DNA from 3 places in the Streptomyces sp. NPDC033229 genome. Region 2 is predicted to be linked to each of the others. Evidence: riboswitches for the same ligand, from Rfam matches in the RefSeq annotation. Region 2 holds a riboswitch; each other region holds the start of a gene.
The links. A riboswitch is a leader RNA that binds a small molecule or an ion and turns the genes downstream of it on or off. The one in region 2 is predicted to bind cyclic di-AMP.

Region 1: another riboswitch for cyclic di-AMP. It lies ahead of ACZ53N_RS30475 (M23 family metallopeptidase); the one in region 2 lies ahead of ACZ53N_RS07815 (C40 family peptidase).
Region 3: another riboswitch for cyclic di-AMP. It lies ahead of ACZ53N_RS06310 (transglycosylase family protein); the one in region 2 lies ahead of ACZ53N_RS07815 (C40 family peptidase).

The regions. Positions count from the first base shown of each region.
Region 1 is NZ_JBVIQR010000047.1:31,049-35,235, forward strand. It holds gene ACZ53N_RS30470 (MFS transporter) at 1-293, opposite strand, end outside; gene ACZ53N_RS30475 (M23 family metallopeptidase) at 475-1,764, opposite strand; cyclic di-AMP (ydaO/yuaA leader) riboswitch at 1,775-1,943, opposite strand; gene ACZ53N_RS30480 (PP2C family protein-serine/threonine phosphatase) at 2,156-3,499, opposite strand; gene ACZ53N_RS30485 (DEAD/DEAH box helicase) at 3,823-4,187, opposite strand, start outside.
Region 2 is NZ_JBVIQR010000006.1:83,436-87,622, forward strand. It holds gene ACZ53N_RS07810 (cytochrome P450 family protein) at 1-748, opposite strand, end outside; cyclic di-AMP (ydaO/yuaA leader) riboswitch at 1,294-1,458, shown strand; gene ACZ53N_RS07815 (C40 family peptidase) at 1,463-1,936, shown strand; gene ACZ53N_RS07820 (rodlin) at 2,281-2,691, shown strand; gene ACZ53N_RS07825 (alkaline phosphatase PhoX) at 2,963-4,117, shown strand.
Region 3 is NZ_JBVIQR010000004.1:301,420-305,606, reverse strand. It holds gene ACZ53N_RS06320 (cytochrome P450 family protein) at 1-517, shown strand, start outside; gene ACZ53N_RS06315 (transglycosylase family protein) at 684-1,697, shown strand; cyclic di-AMP (ydaO/yuaA leader) riboswitch at 1,957-2,139, shown strand; gene ACZ53N_RS06310 (transglycosylase family protein) at 2,144-2,875, shown strand; gene eno (phosphopyruvate hydratase) at 3,166-4,187, shown strand, end outside.

The DNA.
Region 1 (4,187 bases), on a different contig from region 2:
ATGAAGAGCTTCTTGCGGCCGAAGAGGTCGGTGAGCCGGCCGAAGAAGAGCGCACCGACGCAGGCACCCGCGACGTACAGCGCCGCCGCCAGGCCCGTGACCTGCCCGGAGGTGATGGACAGGCCGCTGCCCTTCTCGGAGAGACGGCCGGCGATATTGCCGACGACCGTCACCTCCAGACCGTCCAGGATCCAGACGGTGCCGAGGCCGATCACCACCGTCCAGTGCCACCGGGACCAGGGCAGCCGGTCGAGGCGGGCAGGCACGGAGGTGGTGATCGTCGCATTCGTCACACACCCCGAGTTCCCACTCGAACCTGAAGCATTCGCGGCAAAGGTGTGGTTATCGGGACCGATTATCGACGTCGTACGGGACTGGGCAGCAGGCGTAGGGCTTCTACGTTCGTACGAGCTCTTTCCCGCCTTCGCCCCTTACGAACCGCATCCAGCCCTTACGGATGCGGGCCTCGGCCCCTTAAGGCTGCAGGCCTCGGCCGCGCAGCCACGACAGCGGGTCGACCGGCGAACCGCCGCCGGGCCGGGTCTCCAGGTGCAGGTGGGGGCCCGTGACGTTGCCGGTCGCGCCGACGCGGCCGATCACGTCGCCCGCCGAGACCTGGCCCGAGGTGACCACCATCGAGGACAGGTGGCAGTACCAGATCTGGGTGCCGTCGTTCAGCGTCAGCACGACGCGGTAGCCGTACGCGCCCGCCCATCCCGCACTGGTGATCGTTCCGCCGCCGACCGCCTTGACCGGGGTACCGGTCGGGGCGGCGAAGTCCGCGCCGGTGTGGTTCGCGGACCACATGTCGCCGGCCTGGCCGAAGCCCGCGGTCAGCGTGTACGAGCCGACGGGGAGGGAGTACGAGCCCGAGCTGTGGCCGCTGCCACCGTCCGAGGACTCCGACCCGCCGTCACTGCCGGATTCGCTCGAAGATTCGTCAGAAGATTCGTTCGAAGACTTCTCGGCGGCCTTCTCGGCCGCCTTTTCCGCTTCCGCCTTCTTCGCCTCGGCCGCCGCCTCGGCTTCCGCCTTCTCCTTCTCGGCCGCGGCCTGCTCCGCCTTCTCGGCCGCCGCCTTCCGGTGGGCCTCGGCGGCCTTCTTCGCCTCGGCCTCGCGGGCTTCCTCGTCACCGAGGTTCTGCTGGTGCTCGGCCTGCTGGAGGATGCGGGCGCGCAGCGCCTCGCCGGCGTCGGACGTGCCCCGGGCCGCCTCCTCGGCGGACAGTCCCGCCTGGGTCAGCGGCTGATCGGCGCCGGGTGCCTGCGCCGCGGCGGAGCCGGAAGCGGAGTCCGTCTTCTTGTGGTCGTCATCCGCCAGCAGCGCACCGAAGCCGGGGATGTTCTGGGCCACGTCGGGCACGGATATCGGCGCCGCCGGGCGGTCCTGGGCGGTCGCCATGCCGCCCGCGCCGACCGCCGCGATCACGCCGACGCCGAGGACCGCACCGCTGCGGGCCATCGTGCCGCCGCGCTGCTTGACGACGCGGTGTCTGCCACGGATGGGGGCGACGGACTCCGCGGTGGGGTTCCACACGTCCCCGGGCTCCCCGGCCGGCTCGGCGGCGGCCATGGGGGTCACGGTGGGTTCCACGGCAACGGCGGGCTCGGCCGCGGGTGTCAGGGGAGTCATGTACGCGGGCACGATCGAAGGCTCCGGCGCGTAGGTCCCGTACAGCTCGGACGGCTCCGGCTGCTCGTAGGACCCGTACGGGCCGTACGACTCGTACGGACCATCGCCGAGGGCAGGCTTGTTGGACGCCACGAGGGCGACTCCTTTCCTTCCTTCTCGCCTACCGGGTTAGCTGACGGGTTCGGAACAGGAAGGTCTCCTACGGGCCGGAGTACGGCCCGATTCACCCCAAGTTTGGTGGTTCCCCGGTTCCCGGTTGTCGCTGGTGGTGCAGGTGGTGCTGTGCCCGCGGGATTCGGCGAAGGCGCACGGTGCCGCCTCTTGCGGCGGCTGTGACGACCGCGCTGCGTTATCGAACGTTAATAGACATGGCTGGCGGATTCCAAGCTGAACGCCCGAACCCACCGGCTTTCGGGGCCTACTTCACAGGACACGCGGGCTTCACAGGAGGCGAGTTACTGCGCGCTACCGGAACACCACGGAGTTGATCGACCGTCAGTCGATATCCGCGGCGCGCACCGATTCAAGATCGATTACGGTCGCCAGGAGAAGCGACGGGAGAAGTGGTGGGAGGAACGGCAGGAGACGCGTGCGAGGAAACGTGTGTCCGCGTGGACGTCACGGTCGCGGTGAGGGTGCCCCGCGCGGCGGCCACGGGGTGGTGGAGGCCGTCACCGCGCCGGATCGCCAGCAGGGCCATGTCATCGGCCGTGTGCCCGCCCGAGTGCTGCGCCACGTCCGCGGCGAGTAGGTCAACAAGCGCGTCCGGGCTCCGGAACTGCCTGCCGCGCAGCCGCTCCTGCGGGACGTAGAAGACGCCGTCCGCGTCCCGGGCCTCCGTCACCCCGTCGGTGAACAGCAGCAACGTCGAACCCGCCGGGAACTCCCGCTCCTCCGCCCGGTCCGGCCACCCGCCCAGGTCCCCCATGCCGAGCGGCAGCGCGGGCACCTCCGGATACATCTCGGCCACCCGCCCGTCGGCGTGCAGCAGCAGCGGGGGCGGGTGGCCGCGGTTCACCAGGCGCAGCGTGTTCGCCCCGGGCGGCACTTCCGCCAGCACGGCGGTGGTGAAGCCCTCGGCCTGATCCAGGTTGGCGCGCCGTCTGCCCTCCCGCCGCAACGCGTGCTCCAGCCGTGCGGCGAGCGCCTCCAGCGTGCGCTCCTGCTCGGCGGCCTCCCGGAAGGCGCCGATCACCACCGCGACGGCCTCCACCGCGCCCAGGCCCTTGCCGCGTACGTCGCCGACGATGACGCGCACGCCGTGCGGGGTGTCCTGGACGGCGTAGAGGTCGCCGCCGATCCGGGCGTCGGCCTGGGCCGCCACGTAGCGCGCGGCGACACGCAGCCCGGCGATGCGGGCCGGCGGCGTCGGCAGGACCGCGCGCTGGGCGGCCTCGGCGATGCCGCGCACGGAGGCAAGCTGCTGGTCACCGTGGCGCACGATGCGGTTGAGGCCGAGGGCGAGGAGCGAGACGGCCATGACCGTGGTGACCTCGGTCGCGGACTCGGCCGTGTCGTGTACCCGGTGGTAGACCGCGAGGGTGATGGCCGCTCCCACGGCCGCCAGGGCGGTCGCCGCGGTGGCGCGCAGGGACAGCAGGGCCGCCGCGATGAGGGGGGCGGAGCAGAAGAAGGGGGCGTAGGTGAAGCGGGGCGGGGTGAAGTAGTCGAAGGCGGCGCCGCCGACGATCAGGAGGGCCGGGAACCATCTCGCTGCGCGGCGGGCCGTGGTCCAGTGGGACTCCCCGCTGTTCCGCGGCGGCGGGTTCCACGGGGGGTTCGAAGCCGGGCCTCGGGCCGGGCCGCAGGCCGGTTCACGTGCCGGGTCGCGTGTCGAAGCCGACCCGGGCTCGCCTCGCTTCCCCACCGTGCTCTCCTGACCGGCCGTCCCGCGCGTATCCCCTCAGCCTCGCGTGCGACGCTCGCGCGGGCGAGTGGGGCTGCGCCGTTGGTGGGCGGGGCGGGGCCCGGATACGCCTGGGGGCTGCGGGCCCCCGCCTGCGGCGGCGAGCGCCGCTCGCCTGTCCGGCGGATCTTCGGCCGCGGGCCGTCCTGGCCGCCTGCGGCGGCGAGCACCCTGCGGGCGCGTCCTCAAACGGCCGGACGGGCTGGTTTTGGCTGAGCTCAGCCAAAACCAGCCCGTCCGGCGTTGAAGACCGTGTTGACGACCGTCAGGTCACTCCGTACGCGTCACGCCGCGGACGGGCGACGGCCACCGCCGCCCGTGCCGCCGCCACCGCTGCGACGGCCGCGGCCGACCGCGTTGCCCGGGCGGGTGCCGGAGCGGCGGGAGCCCTCCGTGCCGTTGCCGAAGCCACGGAACGGACGGCTGCCGCTGTTGCCCGAGCCGCCCGTGGCGGAGCCGGAGGCGTCCGTGCGGGTACGGCCGCGGCCACCGCGGCTGCCGCGCGAGCTGGACGACTTGCCGGTGCCCTGCGGCTGGGCCGGGGCCGGGGGCGTGATGACGACCGGGACGCCGCTGGGCTCGCGGGCGCCGGTGATGCGGGCGAGCTCCGGGTCGGTCGGGTACGTCTTGATGACGTTCGGCGTGATCT
Region 2 (4,187 bases):
GCAGCTCGTGGACGCCGCTGGAGATGAGGTTGACGGTGGTCTCGTGGCCGGCGACGAGCAGGACGAAGGCCATGCCCAGCAGTTCGTCGGGTGAGAGCCGGTCGCCGTCGTCGTCCGTGGCGGTGGTCAGGGCGCTGAGGAGATCGTCGCCGGGCGCATGCCGCTTGGCCTCGATGAGCGAGACGAAGTAGGCGGTCATCGCCTGGGCGGCGGCGCCGGCGGCTTCCGGGCTGCTGGGCAGCACGACCTCGTTGGACCACTCGCGGAAGGCGGGGCGGTCACCGACGGGCACGCCGAGCAGTTCGCAGATGACCGTCAGGGGCAGCGGCAGCGCGAAGGATTCCACGAGGTCGGCGCGGCCGAGCGGCAGCATCGCGTCCAGGAGCTCGTCGGTCCACCGCGCGATGCGGGGGCGCAGCGCCTCGATGCGGCGCGGGGTGAACTCCTTGGCGACGAACTTGCGCAGGCGCGTGTGGTGCGGCGGGTCGACCTGGAGCATGTTCAGGCCGATCGCGTAGCCGCCGTCGTCCTCCCAGTCCGGCGAGTAGCGGATGTCGTTGCGCAGCCGGGGGTCCGTCAGGGCGGCCCGGGCCTCGTCGTTGCCGACGATCAGCCATGACTCGCGCCCGTCGGGGGTGCGCACCCGATGGACGGGGCCCCGCTCCCGCAGGCTCGCGTAGAGCGGATACGGGTCCTTGGCGAAGTCCGTGCCGACGGGCGTGAGGTCCTCGAGAGTTGGCGTGGACACAAGCGTTCCCTTCGTCGTCCGGGAGCATGACCGGAGCTCAAATGGGGATTACCCCCCACTTGATGGGCCGACCCTAGCATCAAATGGGGGGTTGTCCACACTTCGAGGGGTGCGGGGAGGAGTCGTCGTCATCGCGCGCGAACGCGCGGGGCCCTGATCGCTCATCACTCGTCGATCCGACGGGTTCGCACGCAATGCGGAGGCTGTTATTCAGTCACCGGGCGGCATGGCCCACGGAACCGGCGGACGCGCGCCGGGCCGCTCTGTCGACGCCCTGCGGGGGTCGGCCGCGACCGCCGGTAACTCCCTTGATATCCAGTCGATTTCACGCTCGGCCCGACGCTGATTTCCGCTGCATGAGGGCTGTTGACAGGGGTTCGGGCGGGGTGAAATCGGCCTCCGGTTCCTTGAGTCGACGCGAAGTGAACAAGTTCACAGAAGGCTGTTTGGGCTCTGGTTTTGAGTGGTTGATGATGCAGGATCTTTGCTCGAACACAAGAACCCGTCACAGAGGCGGGCGACCCGGGCGGACGCCGAGTCCTGCCGCCGTCCGGGTGCAGATTCAGATCAAGGATCGGCAGGAGCGGGAGACCCAAGCACGACGAACCACGATGGCAGTGGTTCTTGGGGTGAAGCCACGTATGTGGCCGGGCAACTTTGTCAGCCCGAACCCGACAGGTCACCTTTCGTAGGCGGATGACGAAGGGCTTTGGCATGTCTGCGTTCCCTGGCATACCCGCACTCCTTTCCCGGGCCGGAACCGCATCGGTTCTGACCGCAGCCACCGTCACCGCGTCGATGCTGATCCCGTCACTGGCAACCGACGCACAGGCGGCGACTCCGGGAACGAAGGCGCTGCAGATCGCGGCCTCCAAGAAGGGGTCGCCGTATCAGTACGGCGCCACCGGTCCGAACCGTTTCGACTGCTCGGGCCTGACGCTGTACGCCTTCAAGAAGGCGGGTAAGGCACTGCCGCGCACCGCGGCTTCGCAGTACAACAAGACCAGGCATCTTTCGTCCGGCTCACGTCAGCCGGGCGACCTGGTGTTCTTCCACTCGGGCAGCAACGTCTACCACGTGGGGATCTACGCCGGGAAGAATCAGATCTGGCACTCTCCGAAGCCGGGCAAGTCCGTGCGGCTGGAGAAGATCTGGACGAACAGTGTCTGGTACGGCCGCGTCAAGTAGCCCTTGAGGCTGTGCAAAAGCCCGCCCGGACGCTCTTGTGGGGGCATGTCCGGGCGGGCTGACGGCCGCGGAGGCACCGCTGCGCGCAGCACGCTACCAGCCCGAATCCGAAACGCCCGGGCGCCCGTCACCCCATTGGCCGCTCCCGAAGGCGCGCCCCGCGTGCGCGCGTAATTGCCCGCCCTGTCTCCCGGTGGGCCGGGGTCGTTTGACGGTTGCCTTTCGATGTCGCCGCCCATGATCCGGCTGGCTCAAATGAGTGAATGTCCGGAACTTCTTAAATCGACCGGAGTTACTCAGGTCGCTTCCTTGTGAGGGGCGCTAATCGATCGAAAGGCATGGACGTGCTCAAGAAGGTACTCGCCACGACCGCGATGACGGTTTCCGCGGTCGGCGCCATCACCGCTCCCGCGATGGCGATCGGCAACGACAACAACGACGTCGCCAATGGCAACGCTGCGAAGACCGGTTACGGCAACACCAAGACCGGCGGCGAGCAAAGCCCGCAGATGAGCCTGATCCAGGGCACGCTCAACAAGCCGTGCCTCGGCATCGGCAAGATCGGCCTCCAGTCCCTCATCGCGCTGATCAACATCGGTGTCCAGGACATCCCGATCCTCACGTCGCAGCAGCAGCAGCAGTGCACCGACAACTCCACGATCAGCGACGGGGACGACCAGCTGTCGCACATCCTGGACGAGATTCCGATCCTGTCGGGCAACGGTTCCGGGAACAGCGTGCACGACGGGCACTGACGGCCAGGAGCCTTTGGTGTTCATCCCCCTGCTCCGGGTACGCGGGATCCGGAGCAGGGGGATTCTCGTATGCCGACGCAATTGATCACCTTGTCCAACGGGCGGATTATCACGGGGGCTCGGGGTCCGCAGCGAGGAATGGGCCCGGAAGAGGATCACCCCGGATTCACCTCTTGTTGATGTACTGTCAACTCTGCGCTTTTATGGTCCGGGAGACCAGGCCTCGCCGCCGGTCGGTGATGAGGCACCCCCCAACTCCCCTGGAGTGACCGTGGAACGTCGCACCTTCCTGCGTGCGGCCGTCGTCGGCACCTCGGCCGCCGCGCTCGGCGGCTCACTGTGGAGCGCCGCCTACGCGAGCCCGGCCCAGCCGGGCGCCGGCCCCTACGGACCGCTCGGCGCCGCCGACGGCAACGGACTCCGGCTGCCGAAGGGCTTCACGGCCCGGGTCGTCGCCCGGTCCGGACGACAGGTCTCCGGCACCTCCTACACCTGGCACAACGCCCCGGACGGCGGCGCCTGTTACGCCGACGGCGCCGGCTGGATCTACGTCTCCAACTCGGAGATCAACCCCTCCGGAGGAGCGAGCGCGCTGCGCTTCGATGCCGCCGGGACCGTCGTCGCGGCGTACCGCGTGCTCTCCGGCACCCGCCAGAACTGCGCGGGCGGCAGGATACCGTGGAACACCTGGCTGTCCTGCGAGGAGGTCGACCGCGGTTACGTCTACGAGACCGACCCGTGGGGCAAGAAGGCGGCGGTGCGACGGGACGCGATGGGCCGCTTCAAGCACGAAGCGGCCGCCGCCGACCCCGTCCGCAAGGCGGTCTACCTGACCGAGGACGTCCCCGACGGTTGCTTCTACCGTTTCACGCCCACCACCTGGGGAGACCTCTCGGCCGGGAAGCTCGAGGTGCTCAGAATGGGCTCGGGGACCTCGGGACCCGTCACCTGGGGGGCCGTCCCCGACCCGTCGGGCGCCCGCACGGCCACCCGCGATCAGGTCTCCGGGGCCAAGCGCTTCAACGGCGGCGAAGGCTGCTACTACGCCGACGACACCTGCTGGTTCACCACCAAGGGCGACAACCGCGTCTGGCAGTACAACGCGGCGGCCGGAACCATCGAACTCGCCTACGACGACTCGCTGGTGAGCGGCAGCGCACCGCTCACCGGCGTGGACAACGTCACCGGCACGCCCTCCGGCGACCTCTTCGTCGCCGAGGACGGCGGCACCATGGACATCTGCCTCATCACCCCGGACGACGTCGTCACCCCCTTCCTGCGGATCGACGGCCAGCCCGGCTCCGAGATCACCGGGCCGGCCTTCTCGCCGGACGGCAGGCGGCTGTACTTCTCCAGCCAGCGCGGAACCACGGGAAGCTCCTCGGGCGGCATCACCTACGAGGTGACGGGCCCCTTCCGCGCCTAAAGGCTGGTGCAGAACGGACAAGCGTGGTGACTCACCCGATCCGGGGGGTGCGTCGCGGCTGGGAACGATC
Region 3 (4,187 bases), on a different contig from region 2:
CTTCGAGACCACCGTGAACCTCATCGGCAACGGCGTCTACGCCCTGCTGCGCAACCCCGGCGAGCGCGAGCGCCTGCAACGCGCCCTGGACGGGGGCGACGAGAGCCTGCTCGCCACCGGCGTGGAGGAACTGCTGCGCTACGACGGGCCGGTGGAGCTCGCGACCTGGCGGTTCGCGACCGAGCCGATCACCCTGGGCGGACAGCGCATCGCCGCCGGTGACCCCGTGCTCGTCGTGCTCGCGGCGGCCGACCGCGACCCCGAGCGGTTCGCCGAGCCGGACACCCTCGACCTGTCCCGGCGTGACAATCAGCACCTCGGGTACGGGCACGGCATCCACTACTGCCTGGGCGCGCCGCTCGCCCGGCTGGAGGGGCAGGCAGCGCTCGCGACGCTGCTGCGCCGCCTGCCGGATCTGCGACTCGCCGCCGATCCGGAGGAGTTGAGGTGGCGCGGCGGGCTGATTATGCGTGGTCTACGCACGCTTCCGGTGGAATTCACTCCGCGTATCAGATGACCATACGTCAACTCACGTGACCTTCGCGTGACCTCCGCTACACCGGCTTGTGACTCCTGTGGTCCGTCGCTATGTTCGACCACCATCAACTGAGCCGCCAACGAGAGGCCAACGCATGCGCTCCGGCAACGGTAGACACCGCAGACCCCGTCAGGTACCGGCAATCGTGGTCGCGGCGGGGGTGACGGGCGCGTCCCTCGCCATGCCGCTGCTCGCCGCCACCGGCGCGAACGCCGCCGAGGCCGAGACGTGGGACAAGGTCGCCCGATGTGAGAGCGGAGGCGTCTGGAGCTCCAACGCAGGCAACGGCTTCTTCGGCGGTCTGCAGATGACGCAGGAGATGTGGCAGCAGAACGGCGGCACGGACTACGCGCCGCGCCCCGACCTCGCCAGCCGCTCGCAGCAGATCGCCGTCGCGGAGCAGATCCTCGCGAGCCGCGGCCCGGACGCCTGGCCGAGCTGCGCGGTGTCCTCGGGGCTCGCGAAGGGCGGCAAGGCGCCGGAGGTCAACCCCGGCAGTACGCACACCCCCGAGCCGGAGGCGCCCGCCAAGCCCGCGCCGACGCGCAACACCCCTTCGACGCCGTCGACCCCCTCTCCCGACTCCTCAAAGAAGCCCGACTCCTCGACGAAGCCCTCTCCCTCCGAGAAGCCGTCCTCGCCCTCCTCTTCGCCGTCCCCCTCGTCTCCCGACTCCTCTTCCTCGCCGTCCGCGCCCACGGGGACCGGCAAGCCCACCGAGCCGGTGCCCGGCGATTCCACGCAGCCCACGGACGGTTCCTCAGAGGGCGGCAAGCACCGCAAGCCCTCCACGGACGACCCCACCGAGATCCCCTCGACCACGCCCGGCACCCCCTCGGGCTCCTCCGGCACGCCGACGCCCGACGGCACGGATGGCCCGAACGGCACGGACGGCACGGGCGCGGGCAAGGACCACGCCGGGACGCCGCGTTCGGACGACGGCCGCGCCTCGCGGGACGGCGGCGCGCGTACGGAGCAGCCGGGTACCGACGATTACACGGTGCGCCCCGGTGACAACCTGTCAGTCATCGCGGAGGAGCACTCCGTCGAGGGCGGCTGGTCCTCCCTCTATCAGGACAACAAGAAGGTGGTAGGGGCCGATCCGGACCTGATCCAGCCTGGTCAGAAGCTCGAGGTCAAGAAGAAAGCCGGGAAATAGAGCAGACTTCGGGGGGAATGTCCGTTCCAGTCGAAAGTGAGACATGGGTCTCGTTGACTTTTGGTCGGAAGGCGGTCGTCCGGAGTTTGTTCACGGTCTCTCACCTGCGGAAACGAGGTGTTCCCGTGGGTAACAAGAGGCAACTGTGGCTGGAATCAGGGGTTTGAACCCGTACGCCAGCTGTGTCTAACGTCGTCACCGCTCGCCACCGCGAGCACCACGGCCGCCACGCCGAATCCTGCCGGCGGCCGGAGGGGTCGTCGCGAAAGCGCCGTAGGCAGGAGCGGGGGAACCAAGGTAGGCGCCGGAACGGTCCAGCCGATCACATGATCGACAGGGGCGGGACGGCTTGGGGTGAAGCCGAGTGTGCACCGCACACCAGGCCGGGCAACTCACAGCCCGAACCCGACAGCTCACCTCGTAGGCGTCGGTGAGGAAACCGACTTATGTCCAAGGGCAAGCACCGCCGTCCGTCCAAGGCCGTTCGTATCGTCACGCTCGCCGGCGTCGCCGGTGTCGCCGTGGCCGCGCCCCTGATGGCCGCGACCTCCGCCAGCGCCGCCTCCGTCGACACCTGGGACGCCGTCGCGCAGTGCGAGTCCGGTGGCAACTGGTCCATCAACACCGGCAACGGCTACTACGGCGGCCTGCAGTTCTCGCAGTCCTCCTGGAACGCCGCCGGCGGCCAGGCCTACGCCGACCGCGCCGACCACGCCACCAAGAGCCAGCAGATCGCCGTCGCCGAGAAGCTGCTCGCCATGCAGGGCCCGGGTGCCTGGGGCTGCGCCGGCGCGGGCGGTCTGACCGCCGGTGGCCCGAAGGCCGACGTCGACACCTCCGGCTCCTCCTCCTCGCGCGGCACCTCCACCAAGTCGCACGCGGACCGCAGCGAGCGCCAGGCCCCGCAGCAGACCGCCCCGAAGGCCGCCCCGCAGCTCCAGTCCGACGACGAGGACGACGCTCCGGCCCCGGCCCCGAAGCAGACCGCGCCCAAGGCCACCCCGAAGTCCTTCAAGAAGGGCGACGGCGAGTACGAGGTCAAGGCCGGCGACACCCTTGCCAAGATCGCCGAGGCCAAGAAGGTCAAGGGCGGCTGGCAGAAGCTGCACGAGCTCAACAAGGACATCGTCGAGAACGCCGACCTGATCTTCGTGGGCCAGCAGCTGCACCTCAGCTGATCCGGCGGGCCGGCCACCGCGCCGCGCCACCGGTGTTCACAGCGGACCGCCCCGCTCCGACGCGCCTTCCCCCCGGGGCGCGCCGGGGCGGGGCTCCGCCGTTTCCGGCGACGCGGCCCTGACGGCTCCCGTGTCCGCGTTCTCCGCTCGGCGAACACATCGGCTATTCGTCCGATGATCTCGGCATTTGTGCGGTTTTTCGGCTCGCCAGGTGGTCCACCGGCGGGGGGAACCCCCGGAGCCCGTTAGGCTCGGGGGCAGAACTCCAGACACACACGAAGGAGACGCACGTGCCGTCTATCGACGTCGTCGTAGCTCGCGAGATCCTCGACTCGCGAGGCAACCCCACGGTCGAGGTCGAGGTCGGCCTCGACGACGGCTCCACGGGCCGTGCGGCCGTGCCGTCCGGCGCCTCCACCGGCGCCTTCGAGGCCATCGAGCTCCGCGACGGTGACAAGAACCGCTACATGGGCAAGGGCGTCGAGAAGGCCGTCCTCGCCGTCATCGAGCAGATCGGCCCGGAGCTCGTCGGCTACGACGCCACCGAGCAGCGCCTGATCGACCAGGCCATGTTCGACCTGGACGCCACCGACAACAAGGGCTCGCTCGGCGCCAACGCCATCCTCGGCGTCTCCCTCGCCGTCGCGCACGCCGCCTCCGAGGCGTCCGACCTGCCGCTCTTCCGCTACCTCGGCGGCCCGAACGCGCACCTGCTGCCCGTTCCGATGATGAACATCCTCAACGGTGGGTCGCACGCCGACTCCAACGTGGACATCCAGGAGTTCATGATCGCGCCGATCGGCGCGGAGTCCTTCTCCGAGGCGCTGCGCTGGGGCACCGAGGTCTACCACACCCTCAAGGCCGTCCTGAAGCGCAAGGGCCTGTCCACCGGCCTCGGCGACGAGGGCGGCTTCGCCCCGAACCTCGGCTCCAACCGCGAGGCCCTCGACCTCATCCTCGAGGCCATCAAGGAGGCCGGTTACACCCCCGGCCAGGACGTCGCGCTCGCGCTCGACGTCGCCGCGTCCGAGTTCTTCAAGGACGGCTCGTACGAGTTCGAGGGCAAGTCCCGCTCGGCCGCCGAGATGACGGACTACTACGCGGAGCTCGTCGCCGCGTACCCGCTGGTCTCCATCGAGGACCCGCTGTTCGAGGACGACTGGGACGGCTGGAAGACCCTCACCGAGCGTCTCGGCGACAAGGTGCAGATCGTCGGTGACGACCTGTTCGTCACCAACCCCGAGCGCCTCGGCCGCGGCATCGAGGAGGGCGCCGCCAACGCCCTGCTGGTCAAGGTCAACCAGATCGGTTC